3 regions of the Streptomyces sp. 1222.5 genome follow, and region 2 is predicted to be linked to each of the others. Evidence: riboswitches for the same ligand, from Rfam matches in the RefSeq annotation. Region 2 holds a riboswitch; each other region holds the start of a gene.

Region 1 (6,192 bases), 1.7 Mb from region 2:
ACCCCCTCGGCACCGGCGGCTCGCTGCACGTGCGCCAACTGCGCCTCGTCCATCTGCACGACCCCCATCTCGCCGCCCTGCGCACCGAGTTCACCGCCGAGGGCGACGCCGTCGACCTGGAGGTCGAGTCCGCGATCGACGGCGAGGTCACCAACTCCGGTGTGGCCCGCTACCGGGACCTCGACGGCAGGCACCTCACCCACGTCCACACCGGCACCGCCGCACCCGGCACGGTGTGGCTGCGCTGCCGCACCCGCAGCTCGGACATCAGCTTCGAACTCGCCGCCCGGCTGACCGCCGACGCCCCGGTCACCCACGCCGGCGAAGGCCCACGGGCGGTCCAGCACGTCCGGTTGCGCCTGCCGCCCGGCCGTACCGTCACCCTCGACAAGACCGTCGCGCTCCACACCTCCCGAGACCCCGCCATCGGCGACCCGCTGCGCGCCGCGGTCGACCGGGTCCGGGACGCGCCCGGCTTCGACGAGCTGCTGGAGACACACACGGCGGCCTGGGACCAGCTGTGGCGGCGCACGGCGCTGGAGGTGCCCGGCGAGGCGGGCAGCATCCTGCGCCTGCACCTGTTCCACCTGCTGCAGACCCTCTCCCCGCACACCGCCGACCTCGACGTCGGCGTCCCCGCGCGCGGACTGCACGGCGAGGCCTACCGCGGGCACGTCTTCTGGGACGAACTCTTCGTCCTGCCCTACCTCAACCTGCACCTGCCCGAGGTCTCCCGCGCCCTGCTCCGCTACCGCCACCGCCGGCTGGCCGCCGCCTGCCACGCCGCCCACGAACTCGGCCGGCGCGGCGCGCGGTACCCCTGGCAGAGCGGCAGCGACGGCCGCGAGGAGAGCCAGCAGCTCCACCTCAACCCGCGCTCCGGGCGCTGGCTGCCCGACCACTCCCGGCTCCAGCACCACGTGGGCTCGGCGGTCGCGTACAACGTGTGGCAGTACTGGGAGGCGACCGGCGACCTCGACTTCCTGCACGGCGAGGGCGCCGAGATGCTGCTCCAGATCGCCCGCTTCTGGGCGGACTCCGCCGGCTACGACCCCCACCTCGGCCGGCACCGCATCCGTGGCGTGGTCGGCCCCGACGAGTACCACGACGCCTACCCCGGTGCGGGCCGGCCGGGCCTGGACGACAACGCGTACACCAACGTCACCGCCGCCTGGGTGCTCACCCGCGCGCTGGAGCTGCTGCGCGCCCTGCCCGAGCCGCGCCGCCGCGAACTCACCGAGGCCGTCGGACTGGCCGAGGACGAGCCCGCCCGCTGGGAGGAGGTCTCCCGCACCCTGCACGTCCCCTTCCACGACGGGGTGATCAGCCAGTTCGAGGGGTACGCCGGCCTCGCCGAGCTGGACTGGGACGGCTACCGGAAACGGTACGGCGACATCCGCCGCCTGGACCGGATCCTGGAGGCCGAGGGGGACACCGTCAACCGGTACAAGGCGTCCAAGCAGGCCGACGTGCTGATGCTCGGCTACCTCTTCGCCCTGCCCGAACTGCGGTCCCTGTTCGACCGGTTGGGCTACCCGCTGGACGAGCGGACCTGGACCGCGACCGTCGACCACTACCTGCACCGCACCAGTCACGGCTCCACCCTCAGCGGCCTGGTCCTCGGCTGGATCCTGGCCCGGGCCCGCCGGACCGACGCCTGGGCCTTCGTCCAGGAGGCGCTGCGCGGCGACATCGCCGACCTCCAGGGCGGCACCACCGGGGAGGGCATCCACCTCGGCGCGATGGCCGGCACGCTCGACCTCGTCCAGCGCGGGCTGACCGGCCTGGAGACCCGGGGCGGCGCCCTGCGCCTCGACCCCGTCCCGCTGCCCGAACTCTCCTCCTACGGCTTCGCCATCCGCTACCACGGCCACTGGGGCGTCCACCTGCGCCTGCGCAGCGGCCTGCTGGAGATCGCCGTACCGGCCTCCGGCCGCGGCCCCATCGACCTCCGCCTGCGGGACCTGGCGGTGGGAGTACGGCCGGGGGAGACGGCCCGACTGGTGCTCCCGGAGTAGTCCCTCAGCTCACCCAGATCTTGCGTGTCTCCCCGTCGTATCCGGCGGCGACGCAGTGCCGCGGTGCGCCGCAGGCGAAGCTGAGGACGCCGGCGCCGTCGGGGTGCTGTGCGGGCAGTGACGTGCGCTTCCAGCTGTGCCCGTCGCCGGTGACCGTGACGTTCCGGCCCCCGGCCGGGCGGCGGCGCTCTGCGGCAACACCATGACGGTCAGCACGGCGAAGACGCAGACGACCGCGTACCACGCTCTCGCACCCAACGCTGCCCCCCGGTTCGGGTCGGATGTGGACAAGTGGGCCGAGAGCAGCGGGACGTCGGGCGACCTGGGCGCCAATCTGTGAAGGAACACCGGAACTCGTGCGGATATCCTCTGTACATGGTCAGGTTGCTGTGAGGTGTGGATCCACCGCATGAGAAGACGAAACCTCTGGGCGACGGCCGTGGCCCCGGCCGTCCTGGCGACGACGGTGCTCACCTGGTGGCTGGTCCGTGATCCCGCCCCGTACGCCCTGAGCGGCGGACCGGCGGTGCACCTCACCGTGCGTCCCGAGAAGTCCGGCCATCCGGACGCCGGGGAGGTCGCGGACGAGGCCCGACTGCTCCTCGAGGTGTACGTCCAGCGACTGAGGGCCGGTGACGCCGACGGCCTGGCCGACCTGGGCGCACCCTGGTACACCGGACGCGACCGGGCCGCGCGCGACCTGATCGACCGCTACCGCGCGCACGCCGGCGGAGCGGCCGAAGCGATCGTGCGGGACCCGGCCGTACCGTACCTGGCCGGTGTGGAACTCCGCTTCGGCGACGGCCGGCGGCAGACGCTCGGGCTCAGCCGCGACCGCGACGACGTGTGGTGGCTGCAGCTGGGAGCCGGCGACCCCGTGGCGCCGTAAACCCGCCGGACGGAGCGGCCGCCTCACGGCTTCCCCGTGGCACCCGGACCTGACGTGCCGTCACGAGAGGAAGATCACGGCGGTGGACGCGGTCTTGGCCGCGCACGCGTCTCGCGGTACGGTCTGTCCGATATCGACGACGGCGAGACGGAAGCCGGTGGGAATCCGGCACGGTCGCGCCACTGTATGCGGGGCACCCCTCGGGGTGGTCCGCCGAGTCAGACCCGTGGCCGTCGTCCTGTGCACCACCGAGATGGGACGCGAACTCCCAGAGGAGGCCCTGCCATGGCGCAGACCGTCGCCCAGCCGACTGCCGACACCCCCGCCGTTCCCGCCACGCTGCCGCTGAAGGCGATAGCCCCCTGGGCGGTCTTCTTCGGCGTCCTGATGCTTGTCCTGCTCTACTTCGTCGGCGCCGAGCAGGGCGCCACGTCCGTGTTCAACGGCACCGACGTCCACGAGTGGGTGCACGATGCCCGCCACCTGCTCGGCTTCCCCTGCCACTGACGCGAGGGACGCCGCGCACCATGAACTCCGCAACGGTAAGAAACCTCCTCGTGCGGGGCATGCTCGCCGGCCTCGTGGCCGGCGTGCTCGCCCTCGTCGTGGCCTACCTCCTCGGTGAGCCGAGCGTCGACCAGGCGATCGCCTTCGAGGACGCCCACTCCCACGAGCACGAGATGGAAGTCGTCTCCCGCTCCCTGCAGTCCACCGCCGGCCTCGCCACGGGCGTTCTCGTCTACGGGGTCGCCTTCGGCGGCATCGCCGCGCTCGCGTACTCCTTCGCGCTCGGCCGTGTCGGCCGTTTCAGCCCGCGGGCGACCGCGCTGCTGCTGTCAGGCTGCGCGCTGGTCGCCGTGTACGTCGTGCCGTTCCTGAAGTACCCGGCCAACCCGCCGTCCGTCGGTCAGCCCGAGACCATCGGCAAGCGGACCACCCTGTTCTTCCTGATGATGGCCCTCAGCGTGCTCCTCGCGGTGGGCGCCACCATCCTCGGCAAGCGTCTCGCGCCCCGTCTGGGCAACTGGTGGGCGACCGTCGTCGCGGTGGCCGCCTTCGTCGTCGTCATCGGGCTCGCCTACGCCTTCCTGCCCGCCGTCAACGAGCTGCCCGCGCACTTCCCGGCCCGCCTGTTGTGGCGGTTCCGGCTCTCCACCCTGGCCATCCAGACCGTCCTGTGGGTCGGATTCGGTCTGCTCTTCGGCGAGTTGGCCGAGCGGCAGCTGAACCCCCGGCCGGCCAGGGCATCTTCCGGACGGACGGTTCCCGCCCCGCACTGACGGTCACGGGACACCGGGCGCCCCTTCGGAACGGGCGTTCGCGCCGCGCGGTGGTGACGCTGCCGCGCCGGCGCCGGGTAGGCGGCCTCCTGAGCCATGGCGACCGCCCCGGCTCAGGAGGCGGCGGCCGCGTCCCGTCCGGCCAGCGGCTGACCGAGCCGCAGATTCCACCGTCCGGCCCGGCCGCTCAGTTCCGTCGCCGTCAACGGCGGCACGTCCAGCCGCCAGAAGGCGGCCGCAGGCAGACCGAGGACGTGCACGACCGCGGCCCGCACGACCTCCGGCTCGACCACGGCGAGGGTGCGGCCGTCCGTGCCCTGTACGGCGTCCAGCCACCGCCCGACCCGCTCGCACAGCTCCCGCACCGACTCGCCGCCGTGGGGCGCGGATCCGGCGTCGGTGAGCCAGCGGCCCACGGCCTCCGGCTCGGCGGCCCCGACCTCCTCCAGGGTGCGGCCTCGCCAGCGGCCCGCGTCCAGACCGGCCGGCGCCGAGTCCCGCGCACCGACGAGGCCCAGCGCCTCGGCCGTCTCCCGGCAGCGCACGCTCGGTGAGGTCAGCACCCGGCCGGGGGCGCGCAGGCACCCGGCGGCGGAGCGGGCGCGGGCCGCCCCGGCCTCGTCGAGCGAGTCGCCGTCGTCGAAGCGGGCCCGCCGCATCGACGGGCTCGTCGCGGGCGAGACGAGGGTGACGCGGCTGGTCACGTGCTTGTTCCTCCTGCTGCTGTCCCGGGTTCGTGCGCCGGGGCCGGGGCCGGGTACCGGGAGCGGCCCGGCGGTACGGCCGCGAACCTAACACCCGCCCCGAGACGGCAGGCACCTCGTCCCGCGACCCGCGGTACAACACGACGAGGGTGTTTAGCCCGCTCCCCGTGGGTCACGCGATTCGGGAAACCCGGTGCCGGCCGGGACCGCCCCCGCGCGTGCGCGGGTAGGAGGCGAGTGCCGCCCCCGCTGGCGGTAGACCGGTGCCCAGGAGCCGCTGCGCCGCCGTCGGCGCACGACGAAAGGCAGCCTCATGACGGAGATCCGCCCCGCCACCACCTCCGACTCGGGCGCACCGGTGGAGAGCGACGAACACTCGCTCACCGTCGGCCCCGGAGGACCGATCCTGCTCCAGGACGCGTATCTGATCGAGCAGATGGCGCAGTTCAACCGGGAGAGGATTCCCGAGCGCCAGCCGCACGCCAAGGGAAGCGGCGCCTTCGGCCATTTCGAGGTGACCCACGACGTCAGCGCCTACACCAGGGCGGCGGTCTTCCAGCCCGGCACGCGCACCGACCTGGTCGCCCGCTTCTCGACCGTCGCGGGTGAGCGCGGCAGCCCGGACACCTGGCGCGACCCGCGCGGCTTCGCGGTGAAGTTCTACACCAGCGAGGGCAACTACGACATGGTCGGCAACAACACGCCGGTGTTCTTCGTCAAGGATCCGATGAAGTTCCAGCACTTCATCCGGTCCCAGAAGCGCCGCGCCGACAACAACCTGCGCGACCACGACATGCAGTGGGACTTCTGGACCCTCTCCCCGGAGTCCGCGCACCAGGTCACCTGGCTGATGGGGGACCGGGGCGTGCCGCGGACCTGGCGCCACATGAACGGCTACACCTCGCACACCTACATGTGGATCAACGCGGCCGGCGAGCGGTTCTGGGTGAAGTACCACTTCAAGACCGACCAGGGCATCGAGTGCTTCACCCAGGACGAGGCCGACCAGATGGCCGCCGCCGACACGGACTACCACACCCGTGACCTCTTCGAGCACATCCGGGACGGCGACTTCCCCAGCTGGACCCTGTACGTGCAGGTCATGCCGTACGAGGAGGCCACGTCCTACCGGTTCAACCCGTTCGACCTCACCAAGGTGTGGCCGCACGGCGACTATCCGCTCATCCAGGTCGGGCGCATGACCCTGGACCGCAACCCCACCGACAACCATGCCCAGATCGAGCAGGCGGCCTTCCAGCCGAACAACCTCGTCCCCGGTATCGGGCCGAGCCCGGACCGCA
Region 2 (6,192 bases):
GCCCGTCGCGAAGAACGCGACCAGCCGGCCGATCAGGTGCTGCTCCTCCGGGGACAGCTTTGCGAGGTCGGCCACGTCCGAGTGCAGGTCGACCTCCTCCACGGTCCAGGTGTTCTTGATGGCGTCCCGGTAGCGCTCGTAGAAGTCCGGGTAGCGCATGGGACGCAGGGTCAGCTCGAAGCCCGGGTCGAGGAGGTTCTGGTTACGGGTGGTCATCACTGGCAGGCCTCGCAGGACTCGGGGTTCTCAAGGGAGCAGGCGACCGCGTCGGGCTCGGCGACCTGCTGGACGGGGATGGGCGCCTGGCTCTGCGCCTGGGCCTGGGCGGCCCGGGCGATCCGCGTCGCCGGACGGGAGCGCAGGTAGTACGTCGTCTTCAGGCCCGACTTCCAGGCGTACGCGTACATCGAGGAGAGCTTGCCGATGGTCGGCGTCTCCAGGAACAGGTTCAGCGACTGCGCCTGATCCAGGTACGGGGTACGCGCCGCGGCCATGTCGATGAGGCCGCGCTGCGGGATCTCCCAGGCGGTGCGGTACAGCTGCCGCACGTCCGCCGGGATCCAGGCGAAGTCCTGCACCGAGCCGTTGGACTCGCGCAGCGCCTCGCGGGTGCGCGCGTCCCACACGCCCAGGTCCTTCAGGTCCCGCACCAGATAGGAGTTGACCTGGAGGAACTCACCCGACAGCGTCTCGCGCTTGAACAGGTTGGAGACCTGCGGCTCGATGCACTCGTAGACGCCCGCGATGGAGGCGATGGTGGCGGTCGGGGCGATGGCGAGGAGCAGCGAGTTGCGCATGCCGACCGAGGCGATCCGCTCGCGCAGCGCCGCCCAGCGCTCCGGCCAGGCCGGCTCCACGCCGTAGTGGTCGGGGTGCAGCACACCGCGGGCGGTACGGGTCTTCTCCCAGGCCGGCAGCGGGCCGTTGCGCTCGGCGAGGTCGGCGGAGGCCTCGTACGCGGCCAGCATGATGCGCTCGGCGATCCGCGTCGACAGGGCCTTGGCCTCGGGGGAGTCGAAGGGCAGCCGCAGCTTGAAGAAGACGTCCTGCAGACCCATCGCGCCGAGGCCCACCGGCCGCCATCTGGCGTTGGAGCGGCCCGCCTGCTCGGTCGGGTAGAAGTTGATGTCCACGACGCGGTCGAGGAAGGTGACGGCGGTGCGGACCGTCTCGTCCAGCCGCTCCCAGTCGATGTCGCCGTCGACGACGAAGGCGCCCAGGTTGACCGAGCCCAGGTTGCAGACCGCGGTCTCGCCGTCGTCCGTGACCTCCAGGATCTCCGTGCAGAGGTTCGAGGAGTGGACGACGTGGCCCGGCTCGGCCGTCTGGTTGGCGGTGCGGTTGGCCGCGTCCTTGAAGGTCATCCAGCCGTTGCCGGTCTGTGCCAGCGTGCGCATCATGCGGCCGTACAGGTCACGGGCAGCGATGGTCTTCCGGGCCAGCCCGGCGGCCTCGGCCTCGCGGTACGCGGCGTCGAACTCCGCGCCCCACAGGTCCACCAGCTCGGGCACGTCCGCCGGGGAGAACAGCGACCACTGCTCGTCGGCGTTGACGCGGCGCATGAACTCGTCCGGGATCCAGTGCGCCAGGTTCAGGTTGTGCGTACGGCGGGCGTCCTCACCGGTGTTGTCCCGCAGCTCCAGGAACTCCTCGATGTCGGAGTGCCAGGTCTCCAGGTACACCGCGGCCGCGCCCTTGCGCCGGCCGCCCTGGTTCACCGCGGCCACCGAGGCGTCCAGGGTCTTCAGGAACGGGACGATGCCGTTGGAGTGCCCGTTGGTGCCACGGATCAGCGAACCGCGGCTGCGGATCCGGGAGTACGACAGACCGATCCCGCCGGCGTGCTTGGAGAGCCGCGCGACCTGGTGGTAGCGGTCGTAGATGGAGTCCAGCTCGTCCAGCGGGGAGTCCAGCAGGTAGCAGGACGACATCTGCGGGTGCCGCGTACCGGAGTTGAACAGGGTGGGGGAGGACGGCAGGTAGTCGAGGCGGCTCATGAGCCTGTAGAGCGCCGCGACCTCGTCCACCGAGCGGGTGGTGTCGTCCTCGGCCAGGCCGGCGGCGACCCGCAGCATGAAGTGCTGGGGCGTCTCGACGACCTTGCGGGTGAAGGGGTGCCGCAGCAGGTAGCGGCTGTGCAGGGTGCGCAGGCCGAAGTAGCCGAAGCGGTCGTCGGCGGCCCGGTCGACCAGCGCGTCCAGCCGCCCGGCGTGCAGCCGGACGAACTCGGCGGTCCGGTCCGCGATGAGCCCCTCCCGGTGTCCCACGGCCACGGACTCGGTGAACGAGGTGACGCCCTGCGAGGCGGCCTCCTCGCGGATGGCGAGGGTCAGCAGTCGGGCGGCCAGCCGGGAGTAGGCGGGGTCCTCGGAGATCAGGCCGGCGGCCGCCTCCGTGGCCAGCTCGCGCAACTCCGCCTCGTCGGCCCGCGCGGACCGGCCGCGCAGCGCGGCGGCGGCGACCCGGCCGGGGTCGGCGTCGGGGAGGTCGGCGGTCAGCTCGGTCAGGGTCCGCAGCAGCGCGGCACCGGGACCGGCGGTCTTCAGCTCGCTGACTGAAGCCGGGTCTGCTGGCGCGATGGTCACGTGGGGCTCTCCCTCGCTCGGCACAGGGCCTGGCGGAGGGCAGGGGGCAGCCACGAGCGCGCACGGCGTCGCGTCCACCGGCCCACTCCGCGAGGCCCGGACGTCTGTGAGCACCCGGACCGGACGGCCGGGCGCGCTGGCGGCAGGTCCTCGGACTGAACAGGCGTGCGGAGACACGCAAGTACACCGTTGCGGGACAGTTCCGGATTCGCACCGGATTCCCCTGCGGCGACAGCGAGGATGAGCATACATCTTGTGCTCGCCCGCCACGCCACCCCCAGATGTTGTGTCGCCGTCGGTTTCAGAGCGTCAACTGGTAGGTGAGAAGAGTGATGTCGCCGGCCGCCTGCCCGGGCGGCGGCGGTGTGCCGGGCGGGAACGACGACGGGCCGCCGGATCCCCTCCGGCGGCCCGTCGCGCGGCTGTCGCTCAGTGACCGGTGCCCGCCGTCGCCGGCGGCAGCTCCACCTGGACGCCCGGGTCGCCGGCGTCCGCGGTGTAGTCCTCCGGCCGGGTCTGGTCGAGGCCCTCGGGGGCCTTCACGGCCTTCAGGACGAAGGTCAGGACCACGGTGACGACGACGTTCAGGACGAACGCGGTGAGACCGATGTACCCGATCTCGCCGATACCCGGGATCTCCTTCGCGGAGCCGCCGAAGTGCTTCTGCGTCGGCGAGGCCACCCCGTACGCGGCGACCGTGCCGTACACCATGCCGACCGCCCAGCCGGCCAGCAGCGCCCAGCGGTGGAACCAGCGGGTGAACAGGCCGCCCACCAGGGCCGGGAAGGTCTGCAGGATCCAGATGCCGCCCAGCAGCTGGAAGTTGATGGCGACCGTCTTGTCCATGGTGAGGACGAAGACCAGCGCGCCCACCTTCACCAGCAGCGACACGATCTTGGAGACCTGGGCCTCCTGCTTGGGCGTGGCGTCCGGCTTGATGAAGTCCTTGTAGATGTTGCGGGTGAAGAGGTTGGCCGCTGCGATGGACATGATCGCCGCCGGCACGAGCGCGCCGATGCCGATCGCCGCGAAGGCCACGCCCGCGAACCAGTCCGGGAACATGTCCTCGAACAGCTGCGGGATCGCCAGCTGCCCGTTGGTCACCTTCACCCCGGCCGCGATCGCCATGAAGCCCAGCAGCGCCAGCAGGCCCAGCATGAGCGAGTACAGCGGCAGGATCGTGGTGTTCCGGCGGATCACCTCACGGCTCCTGGACGACAGGGTCGCGGTGATCGAGTGCGGGTACATGAACAGCGCGAGGGCCGAGCCGAGCGCCAGCGTGGCGTACGTCCACTGGCCCGCCTCGGGCGGGACGAGCGCGCCGCGCGGCTTGCCGGTGGCGGGGTTGACCTGGCTGAACGCGCCGCCCGCCTTGGCGAAGACGTCGTCGAAGCCGCCCAGCTTGATCGGGATGTAGATGATCGCCACCGCGATGACGATGTAGATCAGCGCGTCCTTGACGAACGCGATCAGCGCGGGCGCGCGCAGGCCGGAGGAGTACGTGTAGGCCGCGAGCACACCGAAGGCGATGAGCAGCGGGAGGTCCTTCACGAACCAGTTGGTGTTCTCGCCGCCGCCGACGCCCATCACGTCGAGCACCGCCTGGATGCCCACGAGCTGCAGCGCGATGTACGGCATCGTCGCCAGGATGCCGGTGAGCGCCACCGCCAGCGACAGGCCCTTCGAGCCGAACCGGCCGCGCACGAAGTCGGAGGTGGTGACATAGCCGTGCTTGTGGGACACGGACCACAGGCGGGGCAGGAAGGTGAAGATCAGCGGGTACACCAGGATCGTGTACGGCACCGCGAAGAAGCCGGACGCGCCCGCCGCGTAGATCGCCGCCGGGACGGCGACGAAGGTGTAGGCCGTGTACAGGTCACCGCCCAGCAGGAACCAGGTGACCCAGGTGCCGAACGACCGGCCGCCCAGGCCCCATTCGTCCAGGGAGTGCTCGTTCTCGGCCCGGCGCCAGCGCGCGGCCAGGAAGCCCATGACCGTGACGGCCAGGAAGAAGAAGATGAAGACGCCGAGCGCGACGCCGTTGACCCCGTCCTTCACTGCGCGGCACCCCCCTTCGCACCGTTGCGGGAACGCTGGTCGTGCTGCCACAGCTTGTACGCGGTCATCGTGAGCGCGGTGGAGATCAGCACCCAGAGCATCTGGTACCAGTAGAAGAACGGGATCCCGATGAACGTGGGGTCCGTCTTGGCGTACGAACCGAGCCACAGCATCGCGACGAAGGGCGCCACCAGACACAGGCCGATGACGACCCGGACCGGTGTCACCACCGGAGGTCTCACTTGAGGTGTTTCGGACATGCCACGGCTCCCGTCCCCTTGCTGATCACGCGTGTAATGCGCAGGCAATCTAGGTGACGGGATCAGTGCACGGGAAGACCTCGTCCGGATATCGGTATGCCGATTTCGGGGTGGCGGTGTGAAGAGATGCCGCCGGGGTCAGTCCACGGGCCGCTTCAGCCGCGCGACGAACTTGTACCGGTCGCCCCGGTACACGGACCGCACCCACTCCACCGGCTTGCCCTCGCGGTCCAGCGAGTGCCGGGAGAGCATCAGCATCGGCAGGCCCACGTCCGTGCCGAGCAGGCCCGCCTCACGGGGCGTGGCCAGGGAGGTCTCGATGGTCTCCTCGGCCTCGGCGAGGTGGACGTCGTAGACCTCGGCGAGCGCGGTGTACAGCGACGTGTACTTAACGAGCGAGCGGCGCAGGGCCGGGAAGCGCTTGGCGCTCAGATGCGTGGTCTCGATCGCCATCGGCTCGGCGTTGGCCATGCGCAGCCGCTCGATGCGCAGCACCCGCCCGCCGGCGGTGATGTCCAGCAGGTCGGCGAGCCGGTCGTCGGCCGTGATGTAGCCGATGTCCAGCAGCTGCGAGGTCGGCTCCAGGCCCTGGGCGCGCATGTCCTCGGTGTACGAGGTGAGCTGCAGCGCCTGGGAGACCTTGGGCTTGGCGACGAAGGTGCCCTTGCCCTGGATGCGCTCCAGCCGGCCCTCGACGACGAGCTCCTGCAGGGCCTGGCGGACGGTGGTGCGGGAGGTGTCGAACTCGGCGGCCAGCGTGCGCTCGGGCGGTACCGGCGTGCCCGGCGCCTGCGTCTCCGTCATGTCGAGCAGGTGCTTCTTCAAGCGGTAGTACTTGGGCACGCGCGCGGTACGGACGGTCGTGCCGGCCTCGTTCTCCGCACTGCTGACGTCGGTGCTCATGCTCTGCCTTCCCGGCTCCGGATGCCGAAAGCGACCGACCTCGCATCGGCCACGGCTCACATCGTGGCACGGCTTCGTGCGCCAGGAGTCCACCCCGCACGCTCCGTGATCTCCTCTGTATACCGGGGCCCCTGCTGTTGGTCTAGTCCATCAGGGGCAGTGCGTGCGGCGACGCCCCGGCCGCGCCGCCGCCGCTGCGGTCAGATCCCCTGCCACTCCGGCTTGTGCGCGTAGGTGTGGCGGAAGTAGTCGGCCAGCTTGAGCTTGCTCGCGGCCGCCTCGTCGACGACCACCGTGGCGTGCGGGTGGAGCTGGAGCGCGGAGGCCGGGCAGACCGCGGCGACCGGTCCCTCGACGGTCGCCGCGACGGCGTCCGCCTTGCCCTC
Region 3 (6,192 bases), 2.7 Mb from region 2:
CCGGAGGGGACGTGGGTCCGGTACGACGGTGAGGGGCGCCCGCCGGTCACCGACGGCCCGTTCGCGGAGACCAAGGACCTGATCGCCGGCTGGATGGTCATCGACGTCGACACCTACGAGCGGGCGGTCGAGCTGGCGGGCGAACTGTCGGCCGCGCCGGGCGCGGGCGGCGAGCCGATCCACGAGTGGCTGGAGCTGCGCCCGTTCCTCGCCGAGCCGCCGACCGTCACGGAGTGACCCGGCCGTGGACGAGGTGCTGCTGCGAAGTCTGACGCCCGGCGTGCTCGCCGTCATGGTGGCGCGGGGCGCGGACTTCGCCGCGGCCGAGGACGCCGTACAGGACGCGCTGCTGGAAGCGGTGCGCGTGTGGCCGGCCGATCCGCCGCGGGATGCGAAGGGCTGGCTGGTGACCGTGGCCTGGCGCCGGTACCTCGACGCGGTGCGGGCGGATGCCGCCCGCCGCCGGCGGGAGGACCGTGTCGACCAGGAGCCGCCACCGGCGCCCTCGCCCGCGGTGGACGACACGCTCCAGCTGTACTTCCTGTGCGCACACCCCTCGCTCACGCCGTCGTCGGCGGTGGCACTGACGCTCCGCGCGGTGGGCGGGCTGACCACCCGGCAGATCGCCCGGGCGTACCTGGTGCCCGAGGCGACCATGGCCCAGCGCATCAGCCGGGCCAAGCGCACCGTCTCGGGCGTGCGGCTGGACCGGCCGGGCGACGTCGCCACCGTGTTGCGCGTGCTGTACCTGATCTTCAACGAGGGGTACGGCGGTGATGTCGACCTCGCCGCGGAGGCGATCCGGCTCACCCGGCAGCTCGCGGCCGGGATCGACCACCCGGAGGTGGCGGGGCTGCTCGCGCTGATGCTGCTGCATCATGCCCGGCGGCCCGCCCGGACCGGGCCGGACGGCAGCCTGGTGCCGCTCGCCGAGCAGGACCGCGGCCGCTGGGACACGAAGGCGATCGCCGAGGGCATCACCCTCTTGCAGGCGGCTCTGTCGAGGGACCGGCTGGGCGAGTTCCAGGCCCAGGCGGCCGTCGCCGCCCTGCACGCGGACGCGCAGCGTGCGGAGGACACGGACTGGGTGCAGATCGTCGAGTGGTACGACGAGTTGGTACGCCTCACCGACAGCCCCGTCGTCCGGCTCAACCGCGCCGTCGCCGTCGGCGAGGCGGACGGCCCGCGTGCCGGGCTCGCCGCGCTGGCGGAACTGGACGCGTCGCTGCCCCGCCATTCGGCCGTGTCGGCGTACCTGCACGAGCGCGACGGGGATGTGGTGACGGCCGCCCGCCTGTACGCCGAGGCGGCGCACAAGGCTCCCAACCTGGCGGAACGCGACCACCTGACGCGACAGGCCGCCCGGCTCAACGCCCGCGCCCGCGGCTGAGGGCTCCGGCCGACACCGGCCCGGATGCCGACGCGGCGCGGTACCGCGGTCGCTCCCCGGTGCGCAGCCGCGTTCGGTGCCCTACTCCTCGGACCGGTGGGGCCGTACGCGGACGTCGCCGGTGTCGGCGGACTTGCAGTGCTCCAGCAGCGCGGCCGTCGGCCCGTCGACGAGGTGGTAGCGCACGATCCGGCCGTCCTTGCGGCCTTCGACCACTCCCGCGGCCCGCAGCAGGCGCAGTGCCTGGGAGACGGTGGTGTCGCGCATTCCGGTGGCCACGGCCAGGTCGGAGACGGCGATGGGACCGGCCTCGTGGACGGCGAGCAGCAGGGACAGCCGCCCGGGATCGGAGAGCAGGGAGAAGCGGTCGGCCCAGGTGCGCACCCGCTCGGGCTCGCCGACGGCGGCGATGGCGTCACAGACCCGGTGGCCGTCGATGGTGCGCCGCCCGGCACGGTCCGCGGGGACGAGATGCATGCCGCCATCATCGCAGCCCCGGACGATCGGCTCCATACCTGCGCAGTTGTGCAATCTTGCAGCCGACGACCTCGGCCTTCTAGGGTGGGCGGGCCGTGGTGTTCGGGAAGACCGGTGACAGCCCTCAGGGGCTCAGTCCGGAGCGGCCCTCGCCACTGTGATCGGGGAGTTCCCGCCCCACGTATGCCACTGGCCGCACGGCCGGGAAGGCAGGGGCGGGCGCGTCGACCCGTCAGCCAGGAGACCGGCCACGGCATCACGAAGCTGATCCACGAGGTGCTGGAGCGTGACCGCATGACCGTGTCCCAAGGCGTGCCCGAAACCGACGCCGAACCGTCCTTCCGCTGGCGTCGCGAGGACACCGTCCGCACCGCGGGACTCCTGGCCGTGATCGTGGCACTGCACGTGGTCGCCTTCGGGATCCTCTTCCTGCTGGTGATACCGCATCACTACGAGGTCGGCACCAAGGCGTTCGGGGTCGGGCTGGGCGTCACCGCCTACACGCTCGGCATGCGGCACGCCTTCGACGCCGACCACATCGCCGCGATCGACAACACCACCCGCAAGCTGATGGCAGACGGCAAGCGGCCCGTCTCCGTGGGCTTCTGGTTCGCCCTCGGGCACTCCAGCGTCGTGGTCGCCATGGCCGCCCTGGTCGCCGGCGGTGCGAAGCTCGCCGGCACCTTGATGAACGACGGCTCCCGTACCCACCAGGTCCTGGGCACCGTGGGCACCACGGTCTCGGGGTCCTTCCTGTACCTCATCGCCGCGCTCAACCTCGTGGCCCTGTTCGGCATCCTGCGGGTCTTCCGGGCCATGCGCGCCGGCCAGTACGACGAGGCCGAGCTGGAGGCGCACCTCGACTCGCGCGGGTTCATGAACCGCATCCTGGGACGGCTCACCAGGTCCATCCGCCGCCCGGGCCAGATGTTCCCCCTCGGCTTCCTCTTCGGGATCGGCTTCGACACCACGACCGAGGTCCTGCTCCTCGCGCTGGCCGGCAACGGCGCCGCCGCCGGGCTGCCCTGGTACGCGGTGCTGTGCCTGCCCCTGCTGTTCGCCGCCGGCATGAGCCTGTTCGACACCCTCGACGGCACGTTCATGAACTTCGCCTACCAGTGGGCGTTCTCGAACCCCGTCCGCAAGGTGTTCTACAACCTCACGATCACCGGCCTGTCCATCGCCGTCGCGTTCTTCGTCGGCACCATCGAACTGGTCGGCGTCCTGCACGACAAGCTCGGCCTGAGCGACGGCGTCACCGGCTGGATCGCGGGGCTCGACCTGGACAGCGTCGGCTACGTCATCGTCGGTCTGTTCGTGGTCGTCTGGGCGGTCGCCATCGCCTACTGGCGCCTGGCCAGGATCGAGGAACGCTGGAACACCCGCTCCGCCGACACCGGCTGACGTCGAGCTCCGCACGGGTCCGCCATGTGGCCTACGCCATCGTCCCGTGCGGGAACTCCGCCACCGATCCGTCCGACTGCTGGAGCGGTACGGCTGCGATCTCTTGCGCCGTACGACGGTTCGAGCGACCAGAAAGGTCGAGCATGGCCGAGTCCCGACACCCCTTCCGCAGAGCGGCCGCGGTTCCCCGCACCTTGCTGCCCCCGCCCAGGCTCTGTGGCTTCCTGTTGCTGCTGGTGCTGGTCTTCTCGGCGGCGTACGCCGTGGGATCGGCCGCCGGGCCGGTGGCGCCGGGCATGCACGGCTCCGGAGGCGGCGGAGGCAGCGGAGGCGGCACGGGTGACATGCCCGGCATGCACGGCGGCGGTGAGTGATGGGGGCCGAACCCCTGGCGCCGCTGGTGGTCACGGATCTGACGGTCGGCGGTATGACGTGTGCCGCGTGCGTCCGCCGGGTGGAGAAGAATCTGGCCGGGCTCGACGGGGTCACGGCCACCGTCAACCTCGCCACCGGACGCGCCCGGGTCAGCCATCCCGCGGACATCCCCGCGGAGGACCTCGTCACGGCCGTCCAGCGGGCGGGGTACGAGGCCGCGCTGCCCGAGCCCGCCGCACCGGACAGGCGCGACGGGACCGACGGTGGCGAGAAGGATGCCGAGTCCGCCGCGCTCCAGGAGCGCGAGCGGCTCGTGGTCACCGCGCTGCTGGCCGTTCCCGTGCTGGTCCTGTCGATGGTGCCGTCCCTGCAGTTCCGGAACTGGCAGTGGCTGTGCTTCGTGCTGGCGGCCCCGGTGGCGGTGTGGAGCGCCTGGCCGATCCACGTACGGGCGGTGCGCGGACTGCGTCACTCCGCGGCCACCATGGACACCCTCGTGTCGCTGGGCGTGGTGGCGTCCTTCTCCTGGTCGGCGTACGCGCTGTTCCTCGGGGGAGCGGGCGACCCGGGGATGCGGATGCCGTTCAGTCTGCTGCCGTCCGCATTGGACGGCCCCGCGCACGTGTATCTGGAAGCCGCGGTCGGCGTACCGCTGTTCGTGCTCGCCGGACGGTTCCTGGAGGCGCGGGCCGGGCGAGGTACCGGAGCCGCCCTGCGGTCGCTCGCGGAGCTGGCCGCCAAGGAGGTGTCCGTGCACGATGGGCACGGCGAGCGTTCCGTGCCCATCGAACAGCTGCGGGTGGGGCAGGTCTTCGCCGTGCGCCCCGGTGAGCGGGTCGCCACCGACGGCCGTGTGGTGGAGGGCAGTTCCGCCCTGGATCTTTCCCTGGTCACCGGCGAGAGCGAGCCGGTCGAGGTGGGGCCCGGATCCGCCCTCGTCGGAGGAGCGGTCAACGCCGGTGGTCTGCTCCTGGTGCGAGCCACCGCCGTCGGGAGCGACACCCGACTGGCCCGGATCACCCGGCTGGTGACCGACGCCCAGGCGGGCAAGGCGCGGGCGCAGCGCCTGGCCGACGCCGTGGCCGGGGTGTTCGTACCCGTCGTGCTGACCGTAGCCGTCACCGTGCTCGGGTTCTGGCTCGGCGCCGGAGCCGACCCCCAGGCGGCGATCACCGCGTGCGTGGCCGTACTCGTCGTGGCCTGCCCCTGCGCGCTCGGCCTGGCCACGCCCACCGCCCTCATGGCCGCGACCGGCCGCGGCGCCCAACTGGGCGTACTGGTCGGCGGTCCGCGGACCCTGGAGGCACTGCGGCACGTCGACACCGTGGTCCTTGACAAGACCGGCACGCTGACCAGCGGCCACATGACCGTCGCCAGGATCACCGCGGCTCCGGGCGGTCTAGGCCAGGAGAAGGTCCTCCGCCTGGCCGGTGCCGTGGAACAGGGTTCGGAACACCCGCTCGGGCGAGCCGTCACCAGTTGCGCGCGACGCGCACTGGCCGGGCAACCGCTCCCCGCCGTCCGCGACTTCACGGCCACACCGGGACGGGGAGTACGCGGCCGCGTCGACGGCCGAACAGTGGAAGTCCTCTCCCCGGAGGGCGAGTTGCCGACCGTGCTGGGGGCCGCGCTCACGGCCGCGGAGAACGCCGCGCACACACCCGTCCTCGTACGCGTCGACGGACGCGCCGAGGCGCTGATCGCGGTCGGCGACGTCGTCCGGCCCGGCAGCTACCGAGCCGTGGACCGACTGCGCCGACTCGGGATCCGGCCGGTTCTCGCCACCGGTGACGGTGAGGCACCCGCCAGAGCCGTGGCCGGCGCACTCGGCATCGACGAGGTGCACGCCCGCTGCACGCCCGAGGACAAGGCAGCCCTCGTCCGGCGGTTGCAGGACGGTGGCGGGCGGGTCGCGGTCGTCGGGGACGGCGTGAACGACGCCGCCGCACTCGCCGGCGCCGATCTGGGCATCGCCATGGGCAGCGGTACGGACGTGGCCATCGGCGCGGCCGACCTGACACTCGTACGCGAGGACATCGAAGCCCTGGTGGACGCCGTGCTGCTCGCCCGGCGCACGCTCGGTACGATCCGGACCAACCTGGTGTGGGCCTTCGGCTACAACGTCGTGACCGTGCCGCTCGCCGTGGCCGGGCTGCTCAACCCCATGGTGGCGGCGGCGGCGATGTCGGCCAGCTCCGTACTGGTGGTGGGCAACAGCCTGCGCCTGCGGGCGTGGCGGCCCACACCCGCCCCGGCACGCGCGCGGCGGCGCAAGCGGGCGGTGCCCCGGTGAACGGACTCCTTGCCGGCGCCGTCGCCCGGCTCACCGATCGCAGGCGGCTGACCGACGCCCTCCTCGCCACTCTTGTGCCCGTCGCCGCGGCCGGCCTGGCGCTGGCCGGCCTGACCACCTGGGTCGGCGCGGGCCACGCGGGAAGCCCCGCCCGCATACACGTCACCGAAGGACGGGTGCTGCTCCCGACCGGCGGCTCGCCCGAGACGGCGGCGTTCTTCCGCATCACCAACGAGGGCGGCTCGACCGACCG

What was found. Region 2 has a riboswitch for cobalamin ahead of BLW57_RS14235 (ribonucleoside-diphosphate reductase subunit alpha). Riboswitches for the same ligand answer to the same signal wherever they lie in the genome.
Region 1: it holds a riboswitch for cobalamin, as region 2 does, so the genes downstream of both, BLW57_RS06685 (CbtB domain-containing protein) here and BLW57_RS14235 (ribonucleoside-diphosphate reductase subunit alpha) in region 2, are expected to answer to the same signal.
Region 3: it holds a riboswitch for cobalamin, as region 2 does, so the genes downstream of both, BLW57_RS02625 (Nickel transporter NicT) here and BLW57_RS14235 (ribonucleoside-diphosphate reductase subunit alpha) in region 2, are expected to answer to the same signal.

The regions. Positions count from the first base shown of each region.
Region 1 is NZ_FNSZ01000001.1:1,471,206-1,477,397, reverse strand. It holds gene BLW57_RS06700 (glycoside hydrolase family 65 protein) at 1-2,018, shown strand, start outside; gene BLW57_RS06695 (hypothetical protein) at 2,155-2,358, shown strand; gene BLW57_RS06690 (hypothetical protein) at 2,428-2,907, shown strand; cobalamin riboswitch at 3,011-3,156, shown strand; gene BLW57_RS06685 (CbtB domain-containing protein) at 3,193-3,414, shown strand; gene BLW57_RS06680 (CbtA family protein) at 3,435-4,187, shown strand; gene BLW57_RS06675 (histidine phosphatase family protein) at 4,301-4,891, opposite strand; gene BLW57_RS06670 (catalase) at 5,205-6,192, shown strand, end outside.
Region 2 is NZ_FNSZ01000001.1:3,195,874-3,202,065, reverse strand. It holds gene BLW57_RS14240 (ribonucleotide-diphosphate reductase subunit beta) at 1-216, opposite strand, end outside; gene BLW57_RS14235 (ribonucleoside-diphosphate reductase subunit alpha) at 216-2,585, opposite strand; cobalamin riboswitch at 2,709-2,868, opposite strand; gene mctP (monocarboxylate uptake permease MctP) at 3,015-4,643, opposite strand; gene BLW57_RS14225 (DUF3311 domain-containing protein) at 4,640-4,903, opposite strand; gene BLW57_RS14220 (GntR family transcriptional regulator) at 5,042-5,806, opposite strand; gene nagB (glucosamine-6-phosphate deaminase) at 6,007-6,192, opposite strand, start outside.
Region 3 is NZ_FNSZ01000001.1:538,164-544,355, reverse strand. It holds gene BLW57_RS02640 (YciI family protein) at 1-237, shown strand, start outside; gene BLW57_RS02635 (RNA polymerase sigma factor) at 245-1,390, shown strand; gene BLW57_RS02630 (ArsR/SmtB family transcription factor) at 1,472-1,867, opposite strand; cobalamin riboswitch at 1,947-2,135, shown strand; gene BLW57_RS02625 (Nickel transporter NicT) at 2,162-3,271, shown strand; gene BLW57_RS02620 (hypothetical protein) at 3,415-3,645, shown strand; gene BLW57_RS02615 (heavy metal translocating P-type ATPase) at 3,645-5,939, shown strand; gene BLW57_RS02610 (copper chaperone PCu(A)C) at 5,936-6,192, shown strand, end outside.